Regions from separate parts of the Streptomyces sp. NPDC085944 genome, predicted to be linked through region 2. Evidence: riboswitches for the same ligand, from Rfam matches in the RefSeq annotation. Region 2 holds a riboswitch; the other holds the start of a gene.
The links. Region 2 has a riboswitch for cobalamin ahead of AB0P07_RS25460 (ABC transporter substrate-binding protein). Riboswitches for the same ligand answer to the same signal wherever they lie in the genome.
Positions count from the first base shown of each region.

Region 1: another riboswitch for cobalamin. It lies ahead of AB0P07_RS17075 (cobalamin biosynthesis protein); the one in region 2 lies ahead of AB0P07_RS25460 (ABC transporter substrate-binding protein).

Region 1 is NZ_JBFBJX010000007.1:360,208-375,814, reverse strand. It holds gene AB0P07_RS17100 (hypothetical protein) at 1-1,061, opposite strand, end outside; gene AB0P07_RS17095 (alpha/beta fold hydrolase) at 1,254-2,381, opposite strand; gene AB0P07_RS17090 (class II aldolase/adducin family protein) at 3,109-3,867, opposite strand; gene pitH (low-affinity phosphate transporter PitH) at 4,092-5,345, shown strand; gene AB0P07_RS17080 (hypothetical protein) at 5,380-5,601, shown strand; cobalamin riboswitch at 5,751-5,896, shown strand; gene AB0P07_RS17075 (cobalamin biosynthesis protein) at 6,002-6,991, shown strand; gene AB0P07_RS17070 (cobyric acid synthase) at 6,988-8,496, shown strand; gene cobN (cobaltochelatase subunit CobN) at 8,493-12,143, shown strand; gene AB0P07_RS17060 (putative cobaltochelatase) at 12,313-14,334, shown strand; gene cobO (cob(I)yrinic acid a,c-diamide adenosyltransferase) at 14,334-14,933, shown strand; gene AB0P07_RS17050 (cobyrinate a,c-diamide synthase) at 15,005-15,607, shown strand, end outside.
Region 2 is NZ_JBFBJX010000013.1:197,549-213,155, reverse strand. It holds gene AB0P07_RS25500 (SDR family NAD(P)-dependent oxidoreductase) at 1-117, opposite strand, end outside; gene AB0P07_RS25495 (TetR/AcrR family transcriptional regulator) at 243-827, opposite strand; gene AB0P07_RS25490 (zinc-binding dehydrogenase) at 939-1,952, shown strand; gene AB0P07_RS25485 (DUF1996 domain-containing protein) at 2,029-4,134, shown strand; partial or broken gene AB0P07_RS25480 (lytic polysaccharide monooxygenase auxiliary activity family 9 protein) at 4,464-5,050, shown strand; partial or broken gene AB0P07_RS25475 (TerD family protein) at 5,133-5,240, opposite strand; partial or broken gene AB0P07_RS25470 (M48 family metalloprotease) at 5,311-5,764, shown strand; gene AB0P07_RS25465 (fasciclin domain-containing protein) at 6,088-6,747, shown strand; cobalamin riboswitch at 6,807-6,993, shown strand; gene AB0P07_RS25460 (ABC transporter substrate-binding protein) at 7,147-8,133, shown strand; gene AB0P07_RS25455 (iron chelate uptake ABC transporter family permease subunit) at 8,190-9,194, shown strand; gene AB0P07_RS25450 (ABC transporter ATP-binding protein) at 9,191-9,964, shown strand; partial or broken gene AB0P07_RS25445 (PP2C family protein-serine/threonine phosphatase) at 10,033-10,373, shown strand; gene AB0P07_RS25440 (NAD(P)H-dependent oxidoreductase) at 10,577-11,032, opposite strand; gene abc-f (ribosomal protection-like ABC-F family protein) at 11,111-12,745, opposite strand; gene AB0P07_RS25430 (alpha/beta fold hydrolase) at 12,949-13,710, opposite strand; gene AB0P07_RS25425 (FAD-dependent oxidoreductase) at 13,884-15,167, shown strand; gene AB0P07_RS25420 (DUF1365 domain-containing protein) at 15,164-15,607, shown strand, end outside.

The DNA.
Region 1 (15,607 bases), on a different contig from region 2:
TCGGGCTCGGCGGGGGCGCCGACGACCCGCAGCGCGTCGAAGGCCAGGCCGCGCAGCAGGGCGTCCTCGCCGCGGGCGGCGCCGAGCAGTTCGGCGACGGCGCTGCCGACGGGACGGGCGGCGAGCCAGGCGCGGTACTCGTCGCGGGCGGCGTTGGGGCGGAGCCGGGCGCAGCCGCGGAGCATGGCCTCGGCCGACTGCTCGATGTGGCCGGCCGGGCTCTGCGCGGCGACGCAGATCTGCTCCAGCTTGACCCAGACCGCCCAGCTGCCCAGCGGGGTGAGCGTGGCGTGCCCGTCGCCGCAGGTGAGAGCGCCGACGGAGGCGAGGGCGTGCAGGGCCCAGTCGAGGAGCGGGGCGAGCGGGGTGTCGGTGGCGGGGCCCGGTTCCGGCTCGGCGCCCGGGGTGCCGGGCTCCAGCCGGGGGCCGTAGGGCACCTCGCAGCGTTCGGTGCGCAGTTCGGTGACGCGCTGCTCCAGCAGGTCCAGGAGCTGCGCCACGGGGACGGGTCCGGCGGACAGCTGGAGGAAGGAGAGCACCTGGGGCATCGCGGAGACGACCTCGGCGACGACGGCGGGCTCCTCCGGGGGCTCGGGGTGGGCGAGCGACCAGGCGTCGAAGAGGGCGACCCAGCCGCGCAGCACGGCGCTGTCGTCGCGGTTCCAGGCGCGCAGCCGCCAGCCGGGGCGTGCGCTGTCGCCGTGCACCTCGATCAGTCCGGCGAGGCGGGCGGTGTCCCAGTCCGCGCGCACCTTGGCCACGGTGAGGCCCAGTTCGCGGGCCGCCTGGTCGGCGGTGGCGTCGGACAGGGTGGCCTTGCCGTCGGCGGTCGCGCTGCCGCGGCCGGGGCCGAGGGCGGAGTCGGCCCAACGGGCGACGCGGGCCGCGTCGGCAAGACCGGAGCGCGCCATTCCGGCCAGCTCCGACCGGGCCGGTGTGCCTTCCGGCGGGCGCGGCGCGGGGCGGCGCGGACGCCGCTGATTGATCGCTTGGGGGGCGGCGGCCAGGGGTCGCGGGCGGACGAGTCGAAGCCTGGAGTCGCGCGGGATACGGGACGTCACGGGTGCAGTCTTCCGGTTGACGGTCCGAAAACCCAAACGGAATGCCCCGGCGGCCTCCTGGAACGGCGGACGCGAGGCCCGGGCGCGCTGCCCGGGCACCGGATCAGGCCACTGGTACGGCGTCAACCGGAACCGGAGCGACGCGCACGGGAACAGCGGCGGACGGGGGCCGTGACAGGGGTGCCGCGGGGGTCACACCAGGGGGGTCATGAAGCGGCGGAGGGTCTCCTCGTAGTCCTCGGGATCGGCGTTCCACATGGCACCGTGCGGGGCGTCGCGGACGGTGTGGAGGGCGACCAGGCGCGAGTGGGTGTCGGCGAGGCGGCGGGAGAGGCGCCAGGGGGCCACCGCGTCGCCGGGGCCGTGGAAGATCAGGGTCGGGACCGCCGGGCGGTACAGGCCCGCCATACCGGCGTCCCGGTCGGCGTGCAGACCGGCGCGGCCCTGCGCGGCCCGGACGGCGAGCGGGAGGAGCGCGCCGGGGACGTGGCGAGCGGCGGCCAGGGCGCGCAGGGTGGTCTCCCAGCTGAGGACCGGGGAGTCCAGGACGAGACCCGCGATGCGCTCGCGCACGCCGGAGAGCGCGGCGGTGCGCAGGGCCATGGTGGCTCCGGTGGACCAGCCGAGCAGGACGACCTGGCGGGCACCGTGGTCGAGGGCGTAGCGCACGGCCGCGTCCACGTCGCGCCACTCGGTCTCGCCGAAGTGGTGCAGCCCGTCGGGCGAGGGCGGCCCGCCGACGTCGCCGCGGTAGGCGAGGGCGAGGACCGCGACGCTCCTGCGGTGCAGGGGGGCGATCAGGTTCAGGGCGTGTTCGCGGGTGGCGGCCAGGCCGTGCACGGCGATGATCCAGGTCGGGCGGGCCCCGGGCACGAACCAGGCCGGCAGCGGACCGAGTTCCCCCGGCACCTCGACGTCGGTGTAGTCGATGCCGAGGGCCGTGCCCGGGTTGCCGACGTACAGGTTCGGGGTGAACCACGCCCGGTCGCCGGCCTCGAGGGTGCCGTGCGTGACGCGTTCGAGGCGGCGTACGACGGTGTCGGCGCCGTGTTCGGCGGTGCCGAGGACCGGGCCGACGACCGCGTGCGACCCGTCGCCGGCGAGCCCGTACCGGCCGGGGCGCAGCGCGGCCAGATCCCGGGTGAGGGTGATCTGCCCGGCGGCGGTGCCGTGCACGGTGAGCCGGGGCTCGGTGGGCAGGGGCCGGCCGGGGGGCGCCTTGAGCGCGGCGTCGCTGGCGAGCCGGCCGGCGGCGACGCTCGCCGCCCCGGTCGCCAGGGCGGCGGTGACGGCGGCTGCCGTTGCGGTGACAGTGCGCATGGGGCCAGTCTCCTGGGGGAGTCCTCGGGCGGCCAGTGGACGCGTGACAGTGGGTGACGAGGTTGCCTGTGTGTCCCGTAGCCGGTACCCCCCGAGCCGTCCGCCCACGCATCACGGGGCGAGCCCGGGTCACCCGTCGCCGTGGCCCGTCGCCGCCGAAAGGCGGCCCCGCTGCTCCGACGCGGCGGCTGGGCGTTCGAGTGCGGCACCCTCCGGGCGCTCTTCGGCATATCCCGCTCCGCGCGGCGTCTCCCGGCCCGGCGCGGCGCCCTCCGGGACCACCGCAACCCCCGAGCCCGGCGCGGCACCTCCGACCCCCGGCACGGCACCCCCCGGGCCCGGCACGACACCCTCCCGGACCACCACAGCGCCCCCGGACCCCGCACGGCACCTCCGACCCCCGGCACGGCACCCCCCGGCCCGGCACGACACCCTCCCGGACCACCACAGCGCCCCCGAGCCCGGCGCGGCACCTCCGACCCCCGGCACGGCACCCTCGGACCCAGTGCACCGCCCTCCGGGCCCGGCGCGGCGCCTCCGGCCCCCGCGCGGCATCTTCCCGCCCGGCGTCTCGGCGCGCAGTGCGATGCCCGCTGTCCGGCCCGATGCCCCCGCGGCGCGGGTACGTCGGCGTGTGGCCGGATCGGTCCGGTCGAGTGGACTCGGGCCGTGCGGCGGGGCCACCGGGCGTCGCGGGGCGGACGGGCACCCCGGGCCGGCCCCGGTGTCAGCCTCGCTGCCCGTATCCCCGCAGGCGCTCGGCGGCCTCCGCCAGCTGAGCCGGTGTCAGCAGGGACGGCGAGTGGCCCGGCACCGAGGAGGCCGTCAGCCACAGGCGGCACATCCACTCGAGCTGGGCGGTGCGGTCGTAGGCCTGGTCGAGCGAGGCGCCGTAGGTGATGGTGCCGTGGTTGCGGAGCAGGCAGCCGGTGCGGCCGGCGAGGGCGTCGAGCATGCCGCGGGCGAGTTCGTCGGTGCCGTAGGCCGCGTACGGGGCGACCCGGACGGGGCCGCCGAGCGCGGCGGTCATGTAGTGCACCGGCGGGAGTTCCGGCACGAGCAGCGAGACCGCCGTGGCGTGCACGGCGTGGGTGTGGACGACGGCTCGGGCGCCGGGGTCGGCTCGGTACACGGCCAGGTGCATGGGCAGTTCGCTGGTGGGGACCAGGGTGCCGAGCACCTGCCGTCCGTCCAGGTCGACGCCGGTCATGTCGCGCGGGGTCAGACGGTCGTAGGACACGCCCGACGGGGTGACCAGGACCGTGTCGCCGACGCGCACCGAGACGTTCCCGGAGGTGCCCACCACGAGTCCGTCGGCAACCGTCCGCCGGGCCGTGGCGACGAGTTCCGCCCAGGCCCCTTCCCTGGCCGGCTCCGCGGTCGGGTCCCCGGCCGTTCTCCGGGCCGCCTCCCCACCTGGATCTTCGGCCGTTTCCCGGGCCGGCTCCGCGGCCCCTTCCGCCCCTCCGGCCCGCGAATACGTCACAGTCACCGTCTCCTCCCGGGCCGTCCGAGGCCCCTCGCGTGCCGTCGCCGGACGGCCTCCCGGTGATCCTGCCAGGGACGTCTCCGGAGAGCACCGGAGCGGGCACGCAGAGGGAGGCCCGGACACCGCTTCCGGTCACCGTGACGCCCTGCTCAGTTCATCTTCCGTTCACCCTGGTTACCTACGTTCGACGCGCCAACGACCTCGAACGATTGCCTGGGTAAATGGAAAGCTTCTCGCTGATCCTCGCGATTGTGGTGGTAACCGCACTCGCGTTTGATTTCACGAACGGTTTCCACGACACCGCGAACGCGATGGCAACGACCATTTCGACCGGTGCGCTCAAGCCCAAGGTGGCGGTGGCGATGTCCGCCGTCCTCAACCTTGTAGGCGCCTTCCTCTCCGTGGAGGTCGCCAACACGATCTCCAAGGGTCTCGTCGACGAGACCGGCATCCGTCCCGAGGTCATCTTCGCCGCACTGGTCGGCGCGATCCTCTGGAACCTGCTGACCTGGCTGGTCGGACTCCCGTCCAGTTCCTCGCACGCCCTGATGGGCGGCCTGATCGGTGCCGCCGTCGCCTCGGCCGGCATCGGCGCGGTCAACGGCGACGTGCTCGTCACCAAGGTGCTCCTCCCCGCGATCGCCGCCCCGATCGTGGCCGGCCTCGCGGCGTTGCTCGCGACCCGGATGACGTACTCGCTGGGCCGCAGGGCCGACGGCAAGGCCGCCGCGAAGGGCTACCGCGCCGGCCAGATCGCCTCCGCCGGCCTGGTGTCGCTGGCGCACGGCACCAACGACGCCCAGAAGACGATGGGCATCATCACCCTCGCCCTGATCGCCGGCGGTTCGCTCGCCCCCGACTCCGACCCGCCGGTGTGGGTCATCCTGTCCGCGGGCCTGGCCATCGCGCTCGGCACCTACCTGGGCGGCTGGCGCATCATCCGCACCATGGGCAAGGGCCTGACCGACCTCCAGCCGCAGCAGGGCTTCGCCGCCCAGACCAGTGCCGCGACGGTCATCCTGGCCTCCTCCCACCTCGGCTTCTCCCTCTCCACCACACACTCGGTCTCCGGTGCGGTCATGGGCGCGGGTCTCGGCCGCAAGGGCGGCGTGGTCCGCTGGTCCACGGCCACCCGGATGTTCGTCGCCTGGGGTCTGACGCTGCCGGCCGCCGCCCTGGTCGCCGCGCTCGCCGAGTGGGTCTGCCGCGCCGGTGACTGGGGCACGGCCCTGGTCGCGGTCTTCCTGGTCGCCTCCAGCTTCGCGATCTGGCGGTTCTCCCGCCGTGAGGTCGTCGACCACACCAACGTCGTCGACGCCGAGGAGCCCGGGGCCGCCGAGCCGGCCGGTGTGGTCACCACGGCGATGGCCGCCGTGTCGCCGCCCCCGGCGGGCACCACCGAGGACCTGACGGCCACCGTCGCGGCCCCGGCCGCCGCCCCCGACTCCAAGGCCCCCACGGCCACCACCGTCTGAGCCCGCGTCCCGGGTACGAAGGAAGCGAACCTCCATGAGCATCGACTGGGCAGCCCTGGGCTCCGTCTTCGGCGTCAGCCTCGTGGCCACGGTGGCCCTGGTGGGCCTGTTCACCCTCGGCATCGTCGGCCTCTCCCGCCAGGAGCGGGCGGTCGCCCAGGGCGGCACCGCGACCCTCGCGGTCGCCGGCGCGTACGCCTGCTTCGCGGCCTGCACGGCGGCGGTGGCGTACGGGATCTATCTGATCGTCGCCTGAGCATCGCCCGGCCCACGGGCGCACGCTGCGGGGCGGGGCGCGGAACGGACTCGAACCGTTCCGCGCCCCGCCTTTTCGCGTGCCGGCGCACACCGCTCGCGTGTGGGCCTTCGCACACTCCCCCGTCGCAGGTCAACGCCAGGTTGACGGGTGTTCGCGGACCGTGGTGGACTTCCTGGGCCATCTACGGCGGCAGGAGAGGAAGCCCGGTGCGAATCCGGCGCGGTCCCGCCACTGTGACCGGGGAACAGGAGTCCCCGGGAGCCAGGAACTCTCACCGCCGGACTCTTCGAACCAGGGCGTGGACACCCTGAGTGAGGACATGACGCGATGCCCGGCTGCCGCCACCGATCGACGCCCCGTACCAGGTGCCTCCCTGCCCGTGTGACCGGCTGAACCCGTGCGTGCCGGACGCGTCTTCGCGTACGGCGCCACCGCCGGCCTCCTCGGCGACCTCCTCCTCGGCGACCCGCGCCGCGGACACCCGGTCGCCGCGTTCGGCCGTGCCGCGGGCGCCGTGGAACAGGTGCTGTGGCGGGACCACCGGGGCCGGGGCGCCGTGCACACCGCCGTGTGCGCCGGTGGCGCCGCCGCCCTCGGGCTGGCCGCCTCCCGTGCCCTGCGCCGCTCCCCCGCCGCCTCCGTCGCCCTGACCGCGGCGGCCACCTGGGCCGTGGTCGGCGGCACCTCGCTGGCCCGCGAGGCGAAGGCCGTCGGCCGTGCCCTGGAGGCCGGGGACGTCGAGGCGGCCCGGGCCCGGCTGCCGCACCTGTGCGGGCGGGACCCGCAGGCGCTGGACGCCGACGGCATCGCCCGGGCCGTCGTGGAGTCCGTCGCCGAGAACACCTCGGACGCCGTCGTGGGCGCTCTGGTGTGGGGTGCCGTCGCCGGAGTGCCGGGGCTGCTCGGCTTCCGCGCCGTCAACACGCTGGACGCGATGGTCGGTCACAAGTCGCCCCGGTACCGCCGCTACGGCTGGGCCTCGGCCCGCCTCGACGACCTCGCGGGCTGGCCGGGCGCCCGCCTGACCGCCGTACTGACCACCGTCGCCGGTGGCGACCCGCGGGGCGCCGTACGGGCCTGGCGCGCGGACGCCGCACGGCACCCGAGCCCCAACGCCGGGCCCGTGGAGGCCTCGTTCGCGGGCGCCCTCGGCGTGCGGCTCGGCGGGACGCTCTCCTACGGCGGGCGCATCGAGCACCGGCCCGTCCTCAACGGGGCGGCGGGACGCGCCGTCCGAGCGTCCGGCACCGGCGACATCGACCGTGCCGTAAGCCTGTCCCGGCGCGTGGGCTGGCTGGCGCTGGGTGTGTGCGCGGGCGCGCGGCTGCTCGTGCGAAAGGCCGCCTCCTCGAACAACCGGGGCGTCACGAAGGGACGTACGTCATGAACGGTGGCCTGCTCGTCGCCGGCACCACCTCCGACGCCGGCAAGAGCGTCGTCACCGCCGGGATCTGCCGCTGGCTGGTGCGCCAGGGCGTGAAGGTGGCGCCCTTCAAGGCGCAGAACATGTCGCTCAACTCCTTCGTGACCCGCGAGGGCGCCGAGATCGGGCGGGCGCAGGCCATGCAGGCCCAGGCCTGCCGGGTGGAGCCGACCGCGCACATGAACCCCGTGCTGCTCAAGCCCGGCGGGGAGCGCAGCAGCCAGGTCGTGCTGCTGGGCAGGCCCGTCGGCGAGATGACCGCCCGCGGCTACCACGGCGGACGCCAGGAGCGGCTGCTCGGCACGGTGCTGGACTCGCTCGCCGAACTGCGCGCCTCCTACGACGCGGTGATCTGCGAGGGCGCGGGCAGCCCGGCCGAGATCAACCTGCGCCGCACCGACATCGTCAACATGGGGATCGCGCGGGGCGCCGGCCTCCCCGTCCTGGTCGTCGGCGACATCGACCGCGGGGGCGTCTTCGCCTCCTTCTTCGGCACGGTGGCGCTGCTGGCGCCCGAGGACCAGGCGCTGGTCACCGGGTTCCTGGTGAACAAGTTCCGGGGTGACGTGTCGCTCCTGGAGCCCGGGCTGGAGATGCTGCACGGCCTCACCGGGCGGCGGACGTACGGCGTGCTGCCCTTCCGGCACGGGCTCGGCATCGACGAGGAGGACGGCCTGCGGGTCTCGCTGCGCGGGACCGTGCGGGAGTCCGTCGTCGCGCCGCCGGTCGGCGAGGACGTGCTGCGGATCGCCGTCTGCGCGGTCCCGCTGATGTCCAACTTCACGGACGTGGACGCGCTGGCCGCCGAACCGGGCGTGGTCGTGCGGTTCGTGGACCGGCCGGAGGAGCTGGCCGACGCCGACCTGGTGATCGTGCCGGGGACGCGCGGGACGGTGCGGGCGCTTCAGTGGCTGCGGGAGCGGGGGCTGGCGGACGCGATCGCCCGGAGGGTCGCCGAGCGGCGGCCCGTGCTCGGGATCTGCGGCGGCTTCCAGGTCCTCGGCGAGCACATCGAGGACGACGTCGAGTCCCGTGCCGGTCGCGTGGACGGGCTGGGACTGCTGCCCGTACGGGTGCGGTTCGACCGCGAGAAGACCCTCGCCCGGCCGGTGGGCGAGGCCCTCGGCGAGCGCGTCGAGGGGTACGAGATCCACCACGGGGTCGCCGAAGTGACAGGCGGGGAACCCTTCCTGGACGGCTGCCGGGTCGGCCAGACCTGGGGCACGCACTGGCACGGCTCGCTGGAGTCGGACGGCTTCCGGCGGGCGTTCCTGCGCGAGGTGGCCGCCGCCGCGGGCCGCCGCTTCGTGCCGGCCCCCGACACCTCGTTCGCCGCGCTGCGCGAGGAGCAGCTCGACCGGCTCGGCGACCTGATCGAACACCACGCGGACACCGACGCGCTGTGGCGGCTCATCGAGTCCGGCGCGCCGCAAGGACTGCCCTTCATTCCACCGGGAGCGCCCGCATGAGCACAGTGCTGTTGTTGTCGACCGCCGACACGGACCTGCTGGCGGCCCGAGCGTCGGACGCCGCCTACCGGATCGGCAACCCGACCCGGGTCGACGTCCGCGAGGAACTGCCGGGCCTGGTCGAGGGCGCGGACCTCGCCGTCGTCCGCCTGCTCGGCGGCAAGCGCGCCTGGGAGGACGGGCTGGCCGCGCTGAAGACCGCCGGCATCCCGACCGTCCTGCTCGGCGGCGAGAGCGTGCCGGACGCGGAGCTGATGGCCGAGTCGTCGGTCCCGGCCGGCGTGGTGGCTCAGGCGCTGCGCTACCTGGTCGAGGGCGGCCCCGACAACCTCACCCAGCTCGCAAGGTTCCTGTCCGACACGGTGCTGCTGACCGGCGAGGGCTTCGACGAGCCGCGGAAGATGCCGGAGTACGGCGTCCACGGCTTGCGGGACGTCGTGGCGGGCCGCCCGACGGTCGGCGTGCTCTTCTACCGCGCCCACCAGCTCAGCGGCAACACCGCGTTCGTCGACACGCTGTGCGACGCGATCGAGGCACGCGGCGCCAACGCCCTGCCGGTGTACTGCGGTTCGCTGCGCGGCGCCGACCCCGGGCTGTACGAGCTGCTGGGCCGGGCCGACGCCCTGGTCGCCACGGTCCTCGCGGCCGGCGGCACGCACGCCTCGCAGGCGTCGGCGGGCGGTGACGAGGAGGCCTGGGACATCGGCGCGCTGGCCGACCTGGACATCCCGGTGCTGCAGGGGCTCTGCCTCACCTCCTCCCGGGCCGCCTGGGAGGCCTCGGACGCCGCGCTCTCCCCGATGGACGCGGCGATGCAGGTCGCGATCCCGGAGTTCGACGGGCGGCTGGTCACGGTGCCGTTCTCCTTCAAGGAGCAGGGCCCGGACGAGGTGCCGGTCTACGTCGCCGACCCCGAGCGGGCCGCGCGCGTCGCCGGGATCGCCGTACGGCACGCGGCGCTCGGGCACAAGCCGAACGCGGACAAGAAGCTCGCGCTGGTCTTCACGGCGTACCCGACCAAGCACTCCCGGGTCGGCAACGCGGTCGGTCTCGACACCCCGGCGTCGGCGGTGCGGGTGCTGGACGCGCTCAAGGACGCGGGGTACGGAGTCACCGAGTACCCCGCCGAGGGCGACGAGCTGATCCACCGGCTGATCGAGGCCGGCGGCCACGACGTGGAGTGGCTGACGGAGGACCAGCTGGCGGCGGCGCCCGCACGGGTGCCGCTGGCCGACTACCGGGCCTGGTTCGAGAAGCTGGACCCGGAGCTGCGGGACGGCATGCGGGAGGCGTGGGGCGAGCCGCCGGGTTCGCTGTACGTGGACGGCGACGACATCGTGCTGGCCTCCCTGCAGTTCGGGAACGTCGTGGTGATGATCCAGCCGCCGCGCGGCTTCGGGGAGAACCCGATCGCGATCTACCACGACCCGGACATGCCGCCGTCGCACCACTACATGGCCGCCTACCGCTGGCTGGAGCACAGCTTCGGCGCCGACGCGATCGTGCACATGGGCAAGCACGGCACGATGGAGTGGCTGCCGGGCAAGGGGCTGGGGCTGAGCGCCGGTTGCGCGCCGGACGCGGTGCTCGGCGACCTGCCGCTGATCTACCCCTTCATCGTCAACGACCCCGGCGAGGGCACCCAGGCCAAGCGGCGCGGCCACGCCACGGTGGTGGACCACCTCGTGCCGCCGATGGCGCGCGCCGACACCTACGGCGACCTGGCCAAGCTGGAGCAGCTGCTCGACGAGTACGCGCTCGTCTCCGACCTGGACCCGGCGAAGGCGCCGGCGGTCCGCGCGCAGATCTGGACGCTGGTCAAGGCCGCCGAGCTCCACCACGACCTGCACGTGGACGACCAGCCGGACGACGACGACTTCGACGAGTTCGTCATGCACATCGACGGCTACCTGTGCGAGATCAAGGACGTGCAGATCCGCGACGGCCTGCACATCCTGGGCGGCGGCCCGGTCGGCGAGCCGCGCGTCAACCTCGTCCTCGCGGTACTGCGCGCCTCGCAGGTGTGGGGCGGGCAGGCGAACGCGCTGCCGGGCCTCAGAGCGTCCCTGGCCGAGCACTTCGGCCTGGTGGAGAAGGAACTGCTGGCCGAGCCGGGCGCCCCGGTGAAGGTGCCGGTGGAGCTGACGGACCTGGTGGACGGCCCGGCGCGGTCGGCGGCGGACGCTGTCGACCTGCTGGAGCAGCTGTGCCGGCGGGTCGCGGAGGGCATGGAGCTGCGGGCGTGGGACACGGCGGCCGTGCCGGGTCTGGTCCGCGACGTGCTCGGCACCGAACTCCCCGACGCGGTGGCGGTGCTGGAGTTCGCCTGCGCGGAGGTCGTACCGCGCCTCGCCCGGACCACGGACGAGATCGGGCACATCCTGCGGGCCCTGGACGGCGGTTACGTCCCGGCCGGGCCGTCGGGCTCCCCGACCCGCGGCCTGGTCAACGTCCTGCCGACCGGCCGCAACTTCTACTCCGTCGACCCGAAGGCCATCCCCTCCCGGCTCAGCTGGGAGGTGGGCCAGTCGCTGGCCGACTCGCTGATCCAGCGGTACCTGAACGACACGGGCGAGTACCCGAAGTCGGTCGGCCTCACGGTGTGGGGCACGTCCGCGATGCGTACCCAGGGCGACGACATCGCCGAGATCCTGGCGCTGCTGGGCTGCCGCCCGGTCTGGGACGACGCCTCGCGCCGGGTGACGGGCTTCGAGGTGGTGCCGCTCACGGAGCTGGGCCGGCCGCGCGTGGACGTCACGGTGCGCATCTCGGGGTTCTTCCGGGACGCGTTCCCGCACGTCGTCGGGTTGATCGACGACGCGGTGCGGGCGGTGGCGGAGCTGGACGAGCCCGCCTCGCAGAACTTCGTCCGCGCGCACGCCGACGAGGACACCGCCGAGCACGGCGACCGGCGCCGGGCGACCTCTCGCATCTTCGGCTCCAAGCCGGGCGCGTACGGCGCGGGTCTGCTCCCGCTGATCGACGCGCGGAACTGGCGCAGCGACGCGGACCTCGCCGAGGTGTACGCGGTGTGGGGCGGCTACGCCTACGGGCGCGGGCTGGACGGGCGTGCGGCGCGCGGGGACATGGAGACGGCGTTCCGGCGGATCGCGGTGGCGGCGAAGAATGTCGATACACGTGAACATGACATCGCGGATGCGGACGACTACTTCCAGTACCACGGCGGCATGGTCGCCATGGTGCGGCACCTGACGGGCGAGAGTCCGGAGGCGTACGTCGGCGACTCGGCCACCCCCGACCAGGTGAAGACCCGGACGCTGGGCGAGGAGACCCACCGCGTCTTCCGCGCCCGCGTCGTCAACCCGCGCTGGATGGCGGCGATGCGGCGGCACGGCTACAAGGGCGCCTTCGAGATGGCGGCCACCGTGGACTACCTCTTCGGCTACGACGCCACGGCGGGGGTCGTGGACGACTGGATGTACGAGCGGCTCAGCGCCGAGTACGTCTTCGCCCCCGAGAACCGGGACTTCATGAAGAAGTCCAACCCCTGGGCGCTGCGCGGCATCACCGAGCGGCTGCTGGAGGCCGCCGACCGGGGGCTGTGGGCGGAGCCGGACCAGGAGACCCTGGACCGGCTCCGGGCGACCTACCTCGAGCTTGAGGGAGATCTGGAGGGGGACGCGTGATCTCCCCGAATATCCCCGCGGGTGCGGGGAGCACAGCAGCAGTTCGACCAGGTGGTCGTGCAGCAGCGGACCATCCCCGTCCTGACGTGGAGCACGCGACCGCTCTGCCTGTCGGTGTCGCCTCGCCGGCCTGGAAATTCCCTGCGCCACTCAAAGGAGTGATCCCCGCATGAACACGCCCTACCCGTTCACCGCGATCGTCGGGCAGGACGACCTACGGCTCGCTCTGCTGCTCAACGCAGTTGCGCCGAACATTGGTGGCGTGCTGGCCAGGGGCGAAAAGGGCACGGCCAAAAGCACGACCGTACGGGCGTTGTCGACGCTACTGCCCGAATTGGAGGTGGTCGCCGGCTGCCGCTTCGCATGCGACCCCGGGGCCCCCGACCCGGGGTGCCCGGACGGACCACACCGGGCTGGGGGAAGTGTCACGCGGCCATCGAGCATGGTCGAGCTGCCTGTCGGAGCTTCCGAGGATCGACTCATCGGAGCGTTGGATATCGAACGCGCCCTCACCGAGGGCGTGAAAGCGTTCGAACCTGGGCTTCTCGCCTCCGCAAACAGAGGCATTCTCTACGTTGACGAAGTCAATCTGTTGCATGACCACTTGATCGACGTCTTGCTGGACGCGGCTGCCATGGGCGCCTCCTACGTCGAGCGCGAGGGCGTCTCGGTGCGGCACGCCGCGCGGTTCCTGCTGGTCGGCACCATGAACCCCGAAGAGGGCGAGCTGCGGCCGCAGTTGCTGGACCGGTTCGGCCTCACCGTCGAGGTCGCCGCCTCGCGCGAGCCCGACCAGCGGGTGGAGGTCGTACGGCGCCGGCTGGCGTACGACGACGACCCGGCCGCCTTCGCGGCGCGCTGGGCCGACGAGGAGGCCGCCGTACGGGCGCGGATCGTGGCGGCGCGGGAGCTGCTGCCGTCGGTGCGCCTGGGCGACGGGGCGCTGCGTCAGATCGCGGCGACGTGCGCGGCCTTCGAAGTGGACGGCATGCGGGCCGACATCGTGATGGCCCGCACGGCGACCGCGTTGGCGGCCTGGGCCGGGCGCACGGAGGTGCTCGCGGAGGACGTGCGGCAGGCGGCGCTGCTCGCGCTCCCCCACCGGCGGCGGCGCAACCCCTTCGACGCGCCGGGGCTGGACGAGGACAAGCTGGACGAGACGCTGGAGGAGTTCGGCGGGTCGGACGGGGAGGGGCAGGACGGGGGCGGGGACGACGATCCCGACCCGGGTCCCGGCGGCGGTCCCGGTGGGCACCCCGAGCCCGACGACGCGCCGCAGGGCGACGGCGACGCCACCGCGCGCCCCGAGGCCGGGGAGGGCGGCGAGCCGCAGCCGTCCGGTTCCGGTGCCGGGGAGCAGCAGCCGGCACGTGCCGCCGAGCCGTTCCGGACCAAGGTGCTGAGCGTGCCGGGGCTGGGTGAGGGAGCCGCCGGGCGGCGTTCGCGGGCGCGGACCGAGCACGGGCGTACGACGGGCGCCCGGCGGCCGCGGGGCGCGCTGACCAAGCTGCACCTGGCCGCCACCGTGCAGGCCGCCGCACCGCACCAGCGGGCGCGGGGCCGCAGCGGGCCGGGGCTGGTGGTGCGCCGGGACGACTTGCGGCAGGCGACGCGCGAGGGGCGGGAGGGCAACCTCGTGCTGTTCGTCGTGGACGCCTCCGGGTCGATGGCGGCGCGGCAGCGGATGAGCGCCGTCAAGGGTGCCGTGCTGTCGCTGCTGCTGGACGCCTACCAGCGGCGGGACAAGGTGGGGCTGGTGACCTTCCGGGGTTCGGCGGCCGACGTGGCGCTGCCGCCGACCTCGTCGGTGGACGCGGCGGCGGTGCGGCTGGAGTCGCTGCCGACGGGCGGGCGCACGCCGCTGGCCGCCGGGCTGCTGCGTGCCCACGAGGTGCTGCGGGTGGAGCGGCTGCGGGATCCGGCGCGGCGGGCGCTGGTCGTGGTGGTGACGGACGGGCGGGCGACCGGTGGTCCGGAGCCTGTCGCGCTGGCCTCGCGGGCGGCGCGGCTGTTCGCCGCCGAGGGCACCGCCTCCGTCGTCGTGGACTGCGAGTCGGGGCCCGTGCGGCTCGGGCTGGCCGGGCGGCTCGCGGGTGAGCTGGGCGGTACGGCGGTGACGCTGGACGAGCTGCGGGCCGACTCGATCGCCGGGCTGGTGAAGGACGTACAGGCGACCAGGAGGGCCGCGTAGTGCCGCAGGGGAAGCCGAGTGTCGTGCCGGACGACGGTCTGACGACCCGTCAGCGGCGCAATCGTCCGCTGGTCGTGGTGCACACGGGCATCGGGAAGGGCAAGTCCACCGCCGCCTTCGGGCTGGCGCTGCGGGCCTGGAACCAGGGGTGGCCGATCGGGGTGTTCCAGTTCGTCAAGTCGGCGAAGTGGAAGGTCGGCGAGGAGAACGCCCTGCGGGTGCTGGGCGCCAGCGGTGAGGGCGGGTCGGTCGACTGGCACAAGATGGGCGAGGGCTGGTCGTGGGTCCAGCGGGACGCGCAGCTGGACAACGAGGAGAAGGCCCGGGAGGGCTGGGAACAGGTCAAGCGGGACCTGGCGGCCGAGACGTACAAGCTGTACGTGCTGGACGAGTTCGCCTACCCGATGCACTGGGGGTGGGTCGACACCGACGAGGTGGTGTCCGTGCTGCGCGAGCGGCCGGGGACCCAGCACGTCGTGATCACGGGGCGGAACGCGCCCGCCGCGCTGGTGGAGTGCGCCGATCTCGTCACCGACATGTCCAAGGTCAAGCATCCGATGGACGCGGGGCAGAAGGGGCAGAGGGGCATCGAGTGGTGACCTCCCCCGACTCCCGCTCCGACTCCGACTCCGGCTCCGACTCCGGCTCCGGCTCCGGCTCCCACTCCGTCGTGCCCCGGCTGGTCGTCGCCGCGCCCTCGTCCGGGAGCGGCAAGACCACCGTCGCCACGGGGCTCATGGCCGCGCTCGCCGGGCGCGGGCTCGCCGTGTCGCCGCACAAGGTCGGGCCCGACTACATCGACCCCGGCTACCACGCGCTCGCCACCGGGCGGGTGGGGCGCAACCTCGACGCCTTCCTGTGCGGGCCAGAGCTGGTCGGGCCGCTGTTCCTGCACGGGGCGCGGGGGTGCGACATCGCTGTGGTCGAGGGCGTGATGGGCTTGTACGACGGGGCGGCGGGCGAGGGGGAGCTCGCGTCGACCGCGCAGGTCGCGAAGCTGTTGCGGGCGCCGGTGGTGCTGGTCGTGGACGCGTCGTCGCAGTCGCGGTCGGTGGCGGCGCTGGTGCACGGGTTCGTGTCCTGGGACCCGGAGGTGCGGATCGGGGGCGTGATCCTGAACAAGGTCGCCTCGGACCGGCACGAGGTGTTGTTGCGGGAGGCGGTGGACTCCGTCGGGGTGCCGGTGCTCGGGGTTTTGCGGCGGACCGCTCCCGTGGAGACGCCCGCACGGCACCTGGGGTTGGTACCCGTTGCCGAGCGGCGTGCGCAGGCG
Region 2 (15,607 bases):
TTCGTCCTCGGCGTTGACCACGAGGTCGTAGCCGTGCTCCGCGAACAGCGCGGCGAGTTCGTACCCGATGCCGCTGGAGGCCCCGGTGACCAGGGCGAGCGGCCTGCTGCCGTCCATGGTTCCTCCGTCCTCGGCGCACCCGCGCCCCTGAGGCCCGCCGGGTTCCCCCGCTTCCGGCCTTCACGTCTGCGCGGTCCGATCCCGGTCTTCACGTCACCGCGGTCCGGCACCGGCCGGCGCGCTCACCGCGGACGGGCGCCGGTCAGGGCCAGGTCCACCAGGCCCCGTACGAGTACGTCGTCCAGCGGTGCGCCGCTGAGCAGCACCCGCATGAACAGCGGGCCGCTCACCGCCTCGATCAGCAGCCCGGGAGCGGTGTCCGCCGCCAGCTCGCCCCGTTCGACGCCCCGCCGGACCATCACGACGGCGCGGTCGAGACGCTCGCTCCAGTAGGGGCCGCGCCGGTCCTCCAGGGTGTTGTCGTGCTCGACGCTCAGTCGCAGCAGCGCCCGGCCCTGCGGGGTGGCGAGGAGCCGGGCCAGGGCGGAGAAGAACGCCAGCAGGTCGTCCCGGACCCGCCCGGTGTCCGGGACCGGCAGTGCGGCGTCCAGCTCCGTGGTCAGCGCGTCCAGGATCAGGTTCTCGCGCGTGCCCCACCGCCGGTACACCGAGGTCTCGTGCACCCCGGCCGCCCGGGCCACCGCTCCGACGGTCGCGCCCGCCAGGCCCTGGCTCGACAGCAGGTCCACCGCGGCGGCCAGCACCGCCTGCCGCATCCGCTCCCCGCGGCGGCGCAGGGGCGGGGCGACGGGTTCCGGTGAGCTCATCGGACCAGCGTAAAGCAAGTCCTCCTGCGTTGGGTGTACGGTTAACGCAAGCCGACCTGCGATGGACCGCTGGGGGCCGTCCAGGTCGCCGCCGCACCGAGGAGGTCCGCCATGGCACAGATGCTCGCCGCCCGTCTGCACGTCCCGAGCCGCACCCTGCGACTCGAAGAGGTGCCCCGTCCGCAGCCCGGCCCGGGGGAGGTGCTGGTCAAGGTCGAGGCCGCCGGCGTCTGCCTGTCCGACGTGCACCTCATCGACGGCACGCTCACTCCGCTGCTCCTCCGGGGCGACACGGTCACCCTCGGCCACGAGGTCTCCGGCACCGTCGCCGAGACCGGGGCGGGCGTCACCGCCCGGTCGCCCGGACAGCGGGTCGTACTGCACGCCGGCGAGATGCGCGACGGCGTCACCTACACCCGCGGCGTCGACTACGACGGCGGCTGGGCCGAGTACGCCCTGTCCGCCGCCGACGCCATGACGGCGCTGCCCGACGCCATCCCCTTCGAGCAGGGCGCGATCATCCCGGACGCCGTGTCCACCCCGTGGGGCGCGATCACCGAGACCGGCGCGGTCCGGCCCGCCGAGGCGGTGGGCGTGTGGGGCGTCGGCGGCCTCGGTGTGCACGCCGTGCAGCTGCTCCGGGTGATCGGCGCCTGCCCCGTCGTCGCCGTCGACCCCAATCCGGTCGCCCGAGAACGCGCCCTGGCCGCGGGCGCCGACCTCGCCCTGGACTCCGCCGACCCCGAGCTGCGGCAGACGGTCCGTGCGGTCACCGGAGGCGCGGGGCTCGCCGCCGCCTTCGACTTCGCGGGCGTGCCGCCGGTACGCGAGCAGGCGGTCTCCGTCCTCGCGCCCAAGGGGCGGCTGGTCCTGGTGGGCCTGACCGACAAGCCGCTCACCGTCACGGACGGGACCCGCTTCAGCTACCTGCAGCAGCGCGTCCTCGGCCACTACGGCTCCGACATGCCGGTGGCCCTGCCGCAGCTCCTGCGGCTGATCCAGGGCGGGCGGCTGGACTTCTCCGGTTCCGTCAGCGGAGTGCTGCCGCTCACCGAGGCCGCCGAAGCGGTCGCCCGGCTGGAGAAGAAGGAGGACGACCCGATCCGGCTGGTCCTGCGCCCGTGAGGTGAGGGAAACCTGAGAATTCCAGGGGCGGTTGAACGCTCCGGCCCCCGGTTCCGTATGGAGCCGGGGGCATTTCATGCCCGAGTCCGTCACGACACAGGAGCACGCCTTGGGACACAACAGGCGCAGACGCCCGACCCGGGCGCGGCGCGCGACCTTCGCAGCGGTCGCGCTGATACTGGGGGGCGGCGGCCTGGTGGCCGTGAACGTCTTCGCCTCCGCGACGGAGTCCGGCAACGCCGCCGTCCCCCTGGGCAGTTCCGGAGTCGCGGCCACCGTCGACTGCCCCGACCCGACCGAGCGGCTCACGGCCGTTCCGGAGCAGGCGCGGCCCGAGGTCGACACCGAACTCGCCCACCTCGACGAGCAGGTGGCCGCCGCCTACCGACAGCTCCAGGAGGCCGCCCGCACCGCGGACGACGGCACCCTCGACGAGGGCGCGATCCTCGACCCCCTGAAGAGGGAGCGCACGGCGACGATCGAGCGCATCGCCGCCGCCGTCGACGAGGCCGGCGACCGCCCGAAAGGCCTGGACACCCTGGCCGAGTGCACCCTGCGCCGCACCGAGATCGCGTCGACCGCCGCGGGGAGCGGCAGCCCGGACCAGCGAGGCCGGGGGGAGCAACCGGGGCAGGGCCAGGGCCAGGAACAGGGTCGGGAGAACGGCAAGGGGGAGCAGGCCGGCGACGGACAGCAGCCGCCCGGCAACGGCGGGCAGGCGGGCAATGGCCCGGTGGCCGCGGACTACGTCGACATCAAGTCCGTGCAGCCCAACGCCGTACGGGCGCCCCGGCAGCGCAACGCCTCGACCGGCTCCTTCGCCACCAGCTGCGGAGTCAACGCCGAGGGCCTGTTCAACTCGGACAACCTGATCGCCGCCCCCGGCGTCGGCAACGGCGCCCACCACTTCCACGACTACGTCGGCAACCAGGCCAACAACGCCTTCGCGAGCGACGAGGACCTGGCCGCAGGCGACACCAGCTGTGCCGACCAGGGCGACAAGTCCTCGTACTACTGGCCCGTGCTGCGCCTCCAGAACGGCACCGTCGAGCAGGACGCCCAGTCACCCGGCGGCGGCGTCGAGGGCAACGCCGGCGAGATCGTCACGCCCGCGGAGGTCACCCTGACGTTCGAGGGCAACGAGCGCGGCAAGGTCACCGGGATGCCGCGGCTGCTGCGCATCATCACCGGCGACGCCAAGGCGTTCGTCAACGGCGACACCAACGCGAACGCGTCCTGGAGCTGCACCGGCTTCGAAGACCGGCAGCTGAAGGACAAGTACCCGCTCTGCCCCACGGGCAGCGGCGTGGTGCGCACCTTCACCTTCCAGAGCTGCTGGGACGGGCGCAACATCGACAGCGCCAACCACCGCACCCACATGGCCTTCGCCGCCGACGACGGCAGCTGCCCGGAGGGGTTCCGGCCCGTTCCGCGGCTGGTGCAGCGGGTCGTGTACGACGTGGCCGCGCCGAGTCTCGCGGACGGGGGCAGGACCGTGCCGCTGTTCGCCGTGGACTCCTTCCCCGAGCAGCTGCACAAGCCGGTCACCGACCACAGCGACTTCATCAACGTGTTCGACGAGGACCTGATGCGCGAGATGGTCGAGTGCATCAACTCGGGCCGCGAGTGCGGAGGGGACACACCCCCGGGGCCCGAGCCGGGCGAGGGCGAGGAGCAGCCCGGCGGCGACGACGACGGGCAGACCGCCGAGCCCCCGGCCGAGCAGACCGCCACGGCCTCGGCACCCGTGGACGACGGGAAGGACGAGGGCAGGGGCCCCGCCCAGGGCCAGGACGACGGGAGGAACGACGGCAAGGCTCCCGCCCAGGGCCAGGACGACGGCAAGGACGACGAGCGGCCCGGCCGTGACGAGACCGCGCCCCCGGCCACCGGGGCGCAGGACGCGGGCGCCTCCGCGAGCGCCGAGCCCAGGGCCGCGACGACGCAGGCCGACGCCCCGAGCGACGTGAGCGGCGCCGGGGCCGCACCGGAGAAGACCGGCAACACGGGCGACAGCGGCAACGGGGGCGGCTCCGGTGCGGCGTCCGCACCGCAGGCGCAGGCGCAGGGCGGGCTCGCCGAGACGGGCTCCGGGCTCGGACTGTGGCCCGCGGCGGTCGGAGGCGTGCTCTTCGCCGGCGGATGTGTCCTGCTGGTCCGTTCCAGGCGACGTGCGCTGTGACGGCTGTCGCGGCGGCATGACCGACGGTGGGCGGGGGGTGGCTTCCCCGCCCACCCGTCGGGTCGACATGCGCCGAGGCGTCGAACACGCCACCGCGCCGCGAGAACTGGCTCATTCGGGATGTTGCCAACCTCTTTTACCCGGGCGCAGCCTGTTCTGCGACGCTTTGGGAGCGCTCCCATCGGCGTCTGCGAAAGTCCAGTGCTGTCCCCCCACGCGAAAGAAGGGCATTCACGACGTGTCATGATCGCATCAATCGTGAGCCTGCCCGAAGGGCCCGCCGGGCGACGACTCTCGTCCTCGGCACCCTGACGGCGGCCCTGCTCACCATGATCCCCTGGAGCGGCACCGCCGTCGCCCACGGCTCGGTCGTCGACCCCCCCGCAACTACGGCTGCTGGGAGCGCTGGGGCGACGACTTCCAGAACCCGGCCACGGCCGACGAGGACCCCATGTGCCGGCAGGCGTGGCAGGACAACCCGAACGCCATGTGGAACTGGAACGGTCTGTACCGCAACGGCTCGGCGGGCAACTTCGAGGCCGTGGTCCCCGACGGCCAGCTCTGCAGCGGCGGCCGGACCGAGAGCCGACGCTACAACTCCCTCGACGCGGTGGGCCCCTGGCAGACCACGGACGTCGCCGACGACTTCACCGTCAAGCTCTACGACCAGGCAAGCCACGGCGCCGACTACTTCCTGGCCTACGTCACCAAGCAGGGCTTCGGCCCCGCCACCCAGGCCCTGACCTGGGACAGCCTTCAGCAGGTCGCCCGGACGGGCAGTCACGCGCCCAGCCAGAACTACGAGATCCCGGTGGGCACCTCGGGGTTGAGCGGCCGGCACGTCGTCTACACGATCTGGCAGGCGTCGCACATGGACCAGACGTACTTCCTGTGCAGCGACGTCGACTTCGGCTGACCCGAGCCGCCCCGTCCCCACCCCCGCCGGGCGCGCCGCGCCCGGCGGGGACACCCGTCGTACCACCGGCCGGGGTGCCGGATCAGACGTTGACGCCGAAGTCCGCGGCGATGCCCGCGAGACCCGAGGCGTAGCCCTGTCCGACCGCGCGGAACTTCCACTCGGCGCCGTGCCGGTACAGCTCGCCGAAGCCCCGAAGCCCCGAAGCCCCGAAGCCCCGAAGCCCCGAAGCCCCGAAGCCCCGAAGCCCCGAAGCGGGGGAGCGGCGCGCCCTGTTCGCCCACGAACGCGCTCATCTCGCCGCACGGCACCACCGCTACCTCCTCGCCGTCCGGCTCGCCGCGCTGGCCAACCCGTTCCTGCGCCCCCTGCGCACGGCCGTGTCCTACACGGCGGAGCGGTGGGCGGACGAGGCGGCCGCACGGGCGGTCGGTGACCGGCGCGCCGTGGCGACCGCGATCGGCAAGGCGGCCCTCGTCTCTCGCGGCACCCCCGTCGCCACCCTCGCCGGTCTCGCGGCGCCCGGCCCGGTGCCCCGCCGGGTGGCCGCCCTGCTGCGGCCCCGCTCCCGGCGTGCGCACCTGGCCCCCGGTGTTCACGTCGGTGGGCCTGGCGGCCTGGGCCGCGGCCGCCGGAACCGCCGTCTCGGCGATGTCGTCCGCGAACGCCGCCGTCACCATGTTCCTCATCCTGCGGGCCGCGACGCCGTTCTGAGCACCCCTTACTCCTTGACGGGCGATGGTGAGGAACCCCGCAGGTCACAGAGGCGTTGGTGAAATTTCCTCACTCGATCGGGTGAGGAAGCAATCCGGGCCGGGATCTGCTCCGGATTCCCCGTGTGAGGGAAGAACCGAGACCGTACCGACAACGGACCGCCGACTGACCCCGGACCCGGGTCGGCCGGCCACCACGTGAACGGCACCGCGTACTCGGCGGACCGCCGCACACCACCTCGGTTACGCACCACCACTTCAGTTCCGGATCACGACTTCGCGCCAACGCAGCCTTCGCGCTGCCTGTTATCAGGGAGATTCTCCATGAACGCCCGTATCCGTCGCTCCGCCGTCGCCGTCGTCGCGGCCGCCGTCCTGCCCCTGTCCCTGGCCGCCTGTTCCGACGACGGCGACAGCGGTTCCTCGGACTCCGCGCAGGCCGCCTCCTCGGCCCCCGCGGCTGCCGACGACCAGTCGGCCGACACGTCCGGCGGCACGGCGGACTCCGACGAGCCCTTCGGCCCGGCCTGCTCCACGGTGCCGAAGGAGGGCGCCGGGTCGTTCGACGGCATGGCCAAGGACCCGGTCGCCACGGCCGCCTCGAACAACCCGGCCCTGTCCACACTGGTGTCCGCGGTGAAGAAGGCCGGTCTGGTCGACACGCTCAACAACGCCGAGAACCTCACGGTGTTCGCGCCCACCAACGACGCCTTCGCCAAGATCCCGAAGGCCGACCTGGACAAGGTGCTCAACGACAAGGCGATGCTCACCGACATCCTGACCTACCACGTCGTCGGCCAGAAGCTCGCGCCCGAGGACCTGGAGAACGGCTCCTTCGAGACGCTGCAGAAGTCCAAGCTGACCACCTCGGGCTCGGACGAGTCCTACACGGTCAACGACTCCGCCAAGGTCGTCTGCGGCAACGTGAAGACAGCGAACGCCAACGTGTACATCGTCGACACCGTCCTCATGCCCAAGAGCTGACACACGACCCCGGGGGGCGGGTCGGGCAGTGGCCCGCCCCCGGCGCGGCGGGGGCGCTGTGGTAGCTTGCGCAAGCCAGTCGAACCCACCTGGTGGGTCAGGGAATCCGGTGCGAATCCGGAACTGACGCGCAGCGGTGAGGGGGACGGGCGGGACACGGGCCACTGTGCGGCGTACGCCGTGCGGGAAGGCGTTCCGTCCGGTCGAACCCGAGTCCGAAGACCTGCTGGCACCCGTGCCGCGTGCGGCGCGGGCCGCACCGTACGGACGGGCTTCGCGCATGAGCCCTCGACGCCAGAGGATCCTTCCTTGCCCGCAGCACCCCCCGTCGCCCCTCGGCGCCTTTTCCCTTCCCACCGTGCCCCGCGCGGCCCCGTACTGCTCCTGGCCGGCGCCCTGCTGGCCGTCGGCTGCGGCTCCGGCGCGGCCGGCGACGACCCGGCCGCCCGGGCCGACGCCGCCGGTTATCCACGCACCGTCCACGACTGCGGCCACGACGTCCGGGTCGACGCGCCGCCGCGCCGGGCCGTCTCCCTCAACCAGGGCACCACGGAGATCCTGCTCTCGCTCGGCCTCGCCGACCGCATGGCGGGCACCGCCACCTGGACCGACCCGGTCATGAAGGGACTGGAGAAGGCGAACGCCGGTGTCCCCCGGCTCGCCGACGACATGCCGTCCTTCGAGACGGTCCTGGACGCCGAACCCGACTTCGTCGCCGCCTCCTTCGCCTCCACTCTCGGCACCGGCGGCGTGGCCACCCGCGAACGGTTCACCGAACTCGGCGTACCGGCCTACCTGTCCCCGTCCGACTGCGCCGGCAAGGACAACAGCGGCGACGGCGACGGCGTCCGGTCCGAGGCCCTGAGCATGGACACCGTCTACGGCGAAGTCCGCGACCTGGCACGCCTCTTCGACGTCGAGCAGCGCGGCGAGAAGCTCGTCGCCGAGCTCGAATCCAGGGTGGCCAAGGCGACAGCCGGCATCGACGCCTCCGGTGTCAGCCTCATGTACTGGTTCGCCAACTCCACCTCGCCCTACCTCGCGGGCTGCTGCGGCGCCCCCGGCGTCATCACCCGCGCGGTCGGCGCCAGGAACGCCATGGACGACACCCACGAGGAATGGCCGCAGGCCGGCTGGGAGACCGTCGCCGACCGGGACCCCGACGTGCTGGTCCTCGGCGACCTCACCCGCAGGTCGCAGACGGCCGAGACGGCCGCGAGGAAGATAGAGTTCCTGGAGTCCGACCCCGTGACCAGGAATATGACCGCCGTTCGCGAGAAACGCTACGTGCTGCTCAGCGGGCAGGCCATGAACCCCACCATCCGTACCGTCGAGGGCGTGGAGCAGGTGGCGGCGGCGCTGCGCGAGTTCGGGCTCGCCAAGTGACGTCCGCGAGCCGGGCCGACTCCGTCCCCGGCACAGGCGCGGCCCGCCGTGCCCCTCTGGCGTGGGCGGCGGCCGGGGGCGTCGCGCTGTGCGCCTCCGTGGCCGTCGCCGTCACCATCGGCCCGGCGGACATCGGCGTCGCCGACGTGTGGTCCGTGATCGCCGCCCACCTCGGCGCCGGCACCACCGCCGGGGACGTGTCGCCGATCCGCGACGGCATCGTCTGGGACCTGCGGCTGCCCCGCACCCTCCTCGCGGCGGTGTGCGGCGCCGGACTCGCCGTGTGCGGGGCCGTGCTCCAGTCCCTGCTGCGCAACCCGCTCGCCGACCCCTTCGTCCTCGGCGTCTCCTCCGGCGCATCGACCGGCGCCGTCCTGGTCGTCGTGCTCGGCGTGGGCGGCGGCGCGCTGTCCGTCCCCGGCGGGGCGTTCATCGGCGCGGTCTGTTCCTTCGCGCTGGTGATGCTGCTCAGCCACAGCCTCGGCGGCACCACGGACCTGGTGGTCCTCGCGGGCGTGGCGGCGATGCAGTTGTTCTCCGCGCTCACCTCCTTCGTGGTCATGACCGCCGCCGACGCCGAGACCACCCGCGGCGTGCTGTTCTGGCTGCTCGGCTCGCTCGGCGGCGCGGGCTGGAGCGACGTGTGGACCACCGCCGCGGTCCTGGTACTGGTCCTCGCCGTGTGCCTCGGATACGCCAGGACCCTGGACGCCTTCGCCTTCGGCCAGGACGCGGCGGCCGCACTCGGCGTCCACGTGGCCCGCACCCGGCTGGTGCTGCTGTGCGCCACCGCCCTGCTCACCGCCGCCCTGGTCGCGTCGGCCGGCGCCATCGGCTTCGTCGGGCTGGTGCTGCCGCACGCGGTGCGGGGACTCACCGGCCCCGGACACGCCCGGCTGCTGCCGGTCTGCGCGCTCGCCGGCGCCGTGTTCCTGGTGTGGGTCGACACCCTGGCCCGTACCGTCCTCGAACCCCAGGAGGTCCCGGTGGGCGTGGTGACCTCGCTGATCGGTGTGCCGGCCTTCGTGCTCGTGCTGTACCGCACCCGGAGGGCACGGTGACCCTGAACGCCGAGCGGGTCTCCCGCACCACCGGTGGCCGGCTGATCCTGGACGGCGTCGACCTGAGCCCGCGCACCGGTACCATGACCGGGCTGCTCGGGCCCAACGGCTCCGGCAAGTCCACCCTGTTGCGGCTGCTCGCCGGCGTCCTCGCCCCGACCTCCGGCCTCGTCACCCTCGACGGGCGCCCCCTGGACCGGGTGGGCCGGGGGGACGTCGCCCGGCGCGTCGCCGTGGTGGAGCAGCAGACGGACACCCAGGTGGAACTGACGGTCCGGGACGTCGTCCGGCTCGGCCGCATCCCGCACCGCCGCGCCTGGGCACCGGCGTCGGCGGCGGACGAGGACGCGGTGACAAACGCCCTGGACCGCACCGGTCTGACGGGCCGGGCGGGCCGCCTCTGGCACACCCTCTCCGGCGGCGAACGCCAGCGCGTCCAGATCGCCCGCGCCCTCGCCCAGCAGCCGCGCGAACTCCTGCTCGACGAACCGACCAACCACCTCGACATCCAGCACCAGCTGGACGTGCTGGCCCTCGTAGCCGCCCTGCCCGTCACCAGCGTGGTGGCCCTGCACGACCTCAACCTCGCCGCGACGTACTGCGACCACCTCGTCGTCCTCTCGGAGGGACGGGTCGTGACCTGCGGCGAACCGGCGCAGGTCCTGACGGCGGACCTGGTCGCGAAGGTCTACCGCGTCGACGCCGAGATCACCCCCGCCGGCCCGGCCGGCCGCCCGCACGTGCGCTTCCTGGGCACGCTGCGGGGCTAGGAGCTGTACGGGCGATCATGCGACCGTCCGGGTCTGGGCCGCTGTGGTCATGGGGCGCCCCCTGCCCCCTGCGCGCCGCGGCCGTGCACCACCCGGGCCCGGTCGCCGCGCTGACGATCCTCAACCAGGTGCTCCACGAGCGCTGCGGCGGGAGTGACCCGCGCTACTGCACCGTCATCCTCGGCACGCTGGAACCGGACGCCGCGTCCGGGAAGGTCACCGTCCGACTCGCCTCGGGCGGCCACCCGCCGGCCCTGGTCCTGCGCGCCGACGACACGGCCGACTTCCTGACCGCGCCGGACGGCCCCCTTGTCGGCATCCTGCTGCCCACGGCTCGTTCGTCATCGCCACGACGGTCCTCGGCCCCGGGGACACTCTTTTTCTGTACACCGACGGCCTGACCGACGCACCAAGCCACTCCATGACCTGGCGCGTGATCGGAGCGTCCGGACCCTCTGCCGCGCGGCGCTGAAGCGGGCCGCACGGGAGGCGGAGCCGACAGGCCGTCTGTGCCTCCGCCCCATGACCACAACGACGACCCAGACACGGACGGTCGCACGATCGCCCGAACGGCTCCTGAAAGCGCGGTTGCGAGCGGCCGCTCGGGCGGGCTCAGTCGTCCGTCAGACCGGCGGCGAGCGTGGCCCCCAGCTCCCAGCAGGCCTCCAGGTCGGCCTTGCCGGGCTCACCGGCCACGCTCACCGCGGGCGCCGCACGCTGCCAGCCGAGACCGGTCGTGACCGACTCGATGCCGCGCACCGCGCCCGTGGTGTCGCTGCCCCCGTGCACCCAGTATCCGAAGGGGCGGCCGCGCGTCTCGTCCAGACAGGGGTAGTAGACCTGGTCGAAGAAGTGCTTGAGCGCGCCCGACATGTAGCCCAGGTTGGCCGGGGTGCCCAGCAGGAAGCCGTCCGCCTCCAGCACGTCGACGGCCGTGGCCGCCAGCGCCGCCCGCCGGACCACCCGTACCCCCTCGATCCCGGGCGCGGTCGCCCCGGACACGACGGATTCCAGCATCGCCCGACAGTTCGGCGACGGCGTGTGATGCACGATCAGCAAAGTGGCCACACCGGCAGCCTGCCGCCCGGCACCCCCCGACCGCAAACGGACACGATGGCGCCCGCGAGGTCTGCCCCCGCCGGCGCCCTACTCCTCGGGTGCCCCCGTCTCCGTCAGTTCGCCGTCGGCCAGCCGCAGCCAGCGGCCGACGCCGATCTCGCGCAGGAACCGCCGGTCGTGACTGACGACCACGAACGCACCCCGGTAGGAGTTCAGGGCGCTCTCCAGCTGGCCCACGCCGACCAGGTCGAGGTTGTTCGTCGGCTCGTCCAGGAGCAGCAGGTGCGGGGCCGGCTCCGCGCACAGCACACAGGCCAGCGTGGCCCGCAACCGCTCGCCGCCCGAGAGGAGGCCGACGGGCAGATGGGCGCGGGCACCTCGGAAGAGGAAGCGCGCGAGGAGGTTCATCCGCTCGGCCTCCGGCCGGTGTGGGGCGTAGGCCGTGAAATTCTCGGCGACGGTGCGTTCCTCGTCGAGCAGGTCGAGCCGCTGCGAGAGGTACGCGACGCGCCCGTCGGCACGCCGGATGTCGCCGCCCTCCGGATCCAGGTCGCCGTCGAGGAGCCGCAGCAGCGTGCTCTTGCCCGCACCGTTGGCCCCGGTCAGCGCGATCCGCTCGGGCCCCCGGACCGTCAGGTCGACGCCCGCCCCGGCGAACACCTCCCGCTCGCCGAGCCGGACCCGGAGCCCCTGACCCAGGAAGAGGGTGCGTCCCGCGGGGACGTCGGTCTCCGGCAGGTCCAGCACGATGCGCTGTTCCTCGCGCAGCGAACGCTCCGCCTCGTCCAGCCGTGCCTTCGCCTCACCGACCCGGTTGGCATGGGTCTGGCCCGTCCGGCCCGCGGCCTCCTGAGCCCCGCGCTTCATGTTGCCCGCGAAGATGCGGGGCAGCCCGGCGTTCTTGAGGTTGCGGGCCGCGTTGCTCGCCCGCCGGTCGGCGCGCTCGCGGGCCTGTTGCAACTCCCGCTTCTCCCGCTTCAGCTCCTGCTCGGCGTTGCGGACGTTCTTCTCGGCGACCTCCTGCTCAGCACGGACCGCCTCCTCGTACGCGGTGAAGTCACCGCCGTAGAAGCGCAGTTCGCCGCGGTCCAGTTCGGCGATGCGCTCCATGCGGTCGAGCAGCTCGCGGTCGTGGCTGACCAGCAGCAGGCAGCCGCTGTAGTCCATCAGCACGTCCTGGAGCCTGCCGCGGGCGTCCGAGTCGAGGTTGTTGGTGGGCTCGTCGAGGAGGAGTACGTCGGGCCGCTTCAGCAGTTGGGCGGCGAGCCCGAGGGAGACGATCTGCCCACCGCTCAGCGTGCTCAGCCGCCGGTCCAGCGTCAGTGTGCCGAGACCGAGACGGTCGAGCTGGGCACGGGTGCGCTCCTCGATGTCCCAGTCGTCACCGATGGTGGTGAAGTGCTCCTCGGCCACGTCTCCGGACTCCACGGCGTCGATGGCCCGGACCACGGCGTCGACGCCGAGGACCTCGGCCACGGTGAGGCCGCCCGTCAGCGGGAGGGCCTGCGGCAGATGGCCCAGGACGCCGGAGACCGTCACGGAGCCCGCGGTGGGCCGCAGCTCACCGGCGATCAGTTTCAGCAGGGTGGACTTGCCGGCCCCGTTGGGGGCCACGAGACCCGTACGGCCCGGGCCCACGGTGAACGACAGGTCCTCGAAGACGGGTGTGTCGTCGGGCCAGGAGAAGGACAGCTGGGAGCAGCGCAGAACGGCGTCGGACATGGAAACGACCTCGTGGGGACGAGGGGCAGGAGACAGACCTCTGCCCGGAGCGGAAGACACGAAAAAGCGAACGACGAGGAGGCCACTGCGGCGGCGTTCACCAACGCCCGCTGCGGCCTACCGGAACCGGATCTCACCCGGAGATGTCGTCGTCACCCACCATGTCCGCCACTCCTCACCGCACGATCAACGTCTCCACCAGCCTAACAGCCGGGCTCCCGCACCGGTCCGGGCGCCGGGTCGGCCGGGGTGCGCGGTGCGGTGTGGAGCACCGGCGGTTCGGCCGCGGCGAGGGCCCGGACGAACGGCTCGCAGGGCGTCGTCTGCGGGGCGAGCAGGTGGGTGACGGCCGCGGTCGCGGTGCGGTGCCACAGGGTGGGCAGGCGGAGCATGGCGTGGTCGCCGTTCGCCACGAGCAGCATGCCCGCCCGGGCCCCGGCGGCGCGGGCCCGCACGATGTACGCCGCGGACTCGGGGGGGTCGGTGACGCGGTCGCGGTCACCGTGCAGGACGAGCACCTCCCGGTCCCGCAGCTGGGCGACGGGCTCGCCCGGCGGACACCACGGCGCAAGGGCCACCACGCCGCACACCCGGTCGGCGCCCGCCGCACGCAGGGCCGCCCGGCCGCCCATGGAGTGGCCGAGCAAGATCACCGGCACGTCACCGACGAGGGCGCGCAGCTCCGCGAGGGCACGCCGGGTGTCCCGCAGCGGCTCGGCGGCGGTGCCGTTCCAGCCGCGGCTGCGATAGCGCACCTGGCCGAGAAGCACGTCGTCGCGAACGGTGGCCGCTTCCACTGCCCGCAGGAACGGGCGCATCCGCAGCGCCGCGAGCTGCCAGGGCCGTGCGGCGCCGCGACTCACCGCCCGGCCGCCGTGCAGCACGAGCACCGCCGCGCGGGCCCGGTCCGGCCGGCGCCGCACCCGAAGCGCCCCAGCCGTCGACGGATCGTCCTCAGTGCTCATGCCGGTCCCTTTCCCTCTGCTGCCGTGCCCTGCCCGCCTCAGATGATCCGTTGCCGCGCCGCTCCCGGACTGGTGGTCCTCCAAGCCGCCCGCGAACTGCTCCAATCCGCCCGGCCCACGGCTCCGGATTACCCAGGCAAGCGTTGATCACAGTGGGGTGGAGGAGCAGCGACATGTCGCGAGCGTCAGGGGAGGGGGCACGCCGTACCGCCGTCGTCGGCAGTGGAGTGGCGGGGCTGACCGCAGCGTACGTACTGGGCCAAGCCCATCACGTGACCCTCTACGAGGCCGACGACCGCCTCGGCGGGCACGCCCACACCCACGAGCTGCCTGCGTCCGACGGCCGGGTGCACCAGGTCGACTCGGGGTTCATCGTGCACAACCGCCGCACCTACCCGAACCTGCTGCGCCTCTTCAGTGAACTCGGCGTGGTCACCCAGGAGTCGGAGATGAGCATGTCCGTGCGGTGCGAGGGCTGCGGCCTGGAGTACGCCGGCGCCCGTGGCCCCGCCGGACTGCTCGCCCGCCCGCGCAACGCCCTGAACGGGCCCTACCTGCGCATGCTCGCCCAGGTGCCCCGCTTCCACCGAGCCGCCCGCCGACTGCTCGGCGGCGGCGCGGCCAACCATGACCTGACCCTGGGCGATTTCCTGGACCGCGAGGGTTTCACGCCGTACTTCCGGGCCCACTTCATGACGCCCGTGGTGTCCGCCGTCTGGTCCTGCGACGCCGCCACCGCCCTGCGCTACCCGGCCGCCTACCTGTTCCGCTTCCTAGACCACCACGGCATGCTCGCCGTCGGCGGCTCCCCGGTGTGGCGCACGGTCACCGGCGGCTCCCGCTCCTACGTCGACCGGATCGCCGAACGGCTGCCCGACGTGCGCACCGCCACCCCGGTCCGCTCGGTGTCCCGGCACGCGGACGGCGTGGACGTCACCGCCGCCGACGGCACCACCGACACCTACGACGATCTCGTCATAGCCGTCCACCCGGACCAGGCGCTGAAGCTGCTGGCCGACCCGACGCCCGACGAGAAGGAGGTCCTGGGCGCCTTCCGGTACTCGCGCAACGCCACACTCCTGCACACCGACACCGCCCTGCTGCCGCGCTCGCGCGGAGCCCGGTCCTCCTGGAACTACCTCCTGCCGTCCTGCGACGCGGGCGCCGACCGGGTCCGGGTCAGCTACGACATGAACCGGCTGCAGCGCCTCGACGCGGTCGACACCTACGTCGTCACGCTCGGCGGCGAGGACCGGGTCGACCCCGGCCGGGTGCTGGCCCGCATGACCTACGAACACCCCGTCTACACGCCTGAGTCGGTGGCCGCCCAGCACCGCCTGCCCGAACTGCGCACCGCGGTCACGGCCTACGCCGGCGCCCACCACGGCTGGGGGTTCCACGAGGACGGCTGCCGCTCCGGGGTGGAAGCCGCCGCGGCCCTCGGAGTGACCTGGTGACCCCCACCGCGACGGCAGGCCCGGGCCTCTACCCCTGCGAGATCGGGCACATACGCCTCGACCCGATCCGGTACACCCTGCGCCACCGCACCTACATGTGGCTCGTCGACCTCGATCACCTCCCGGAGCTGCCGCTCCCGCTCCGTCCGTTGGCCGGCTTCCGGGCTCGCGACCACTTCACCGGCGACGCCCCCTCGCTGCGGGCCGGCCTGGAGCGCTTCCTCGCCTCCCGCGGTGTCGACCTGGAGGACGGCCGGGTGCTGATGCTCACGCACGCCCGCGTCCTCGGACACGTCTTCAACCCGCTGACCTTGTACTGGTGCCACGGTCCCGACGGCACACCGCGCTGTGTGGTCGCCGAGGTGCACAACACCTACGGCGAACGCCACACCTACCTGCTGACTCCCGACGAGGCGGGCGTCGCGCACGCCGACAAGGAC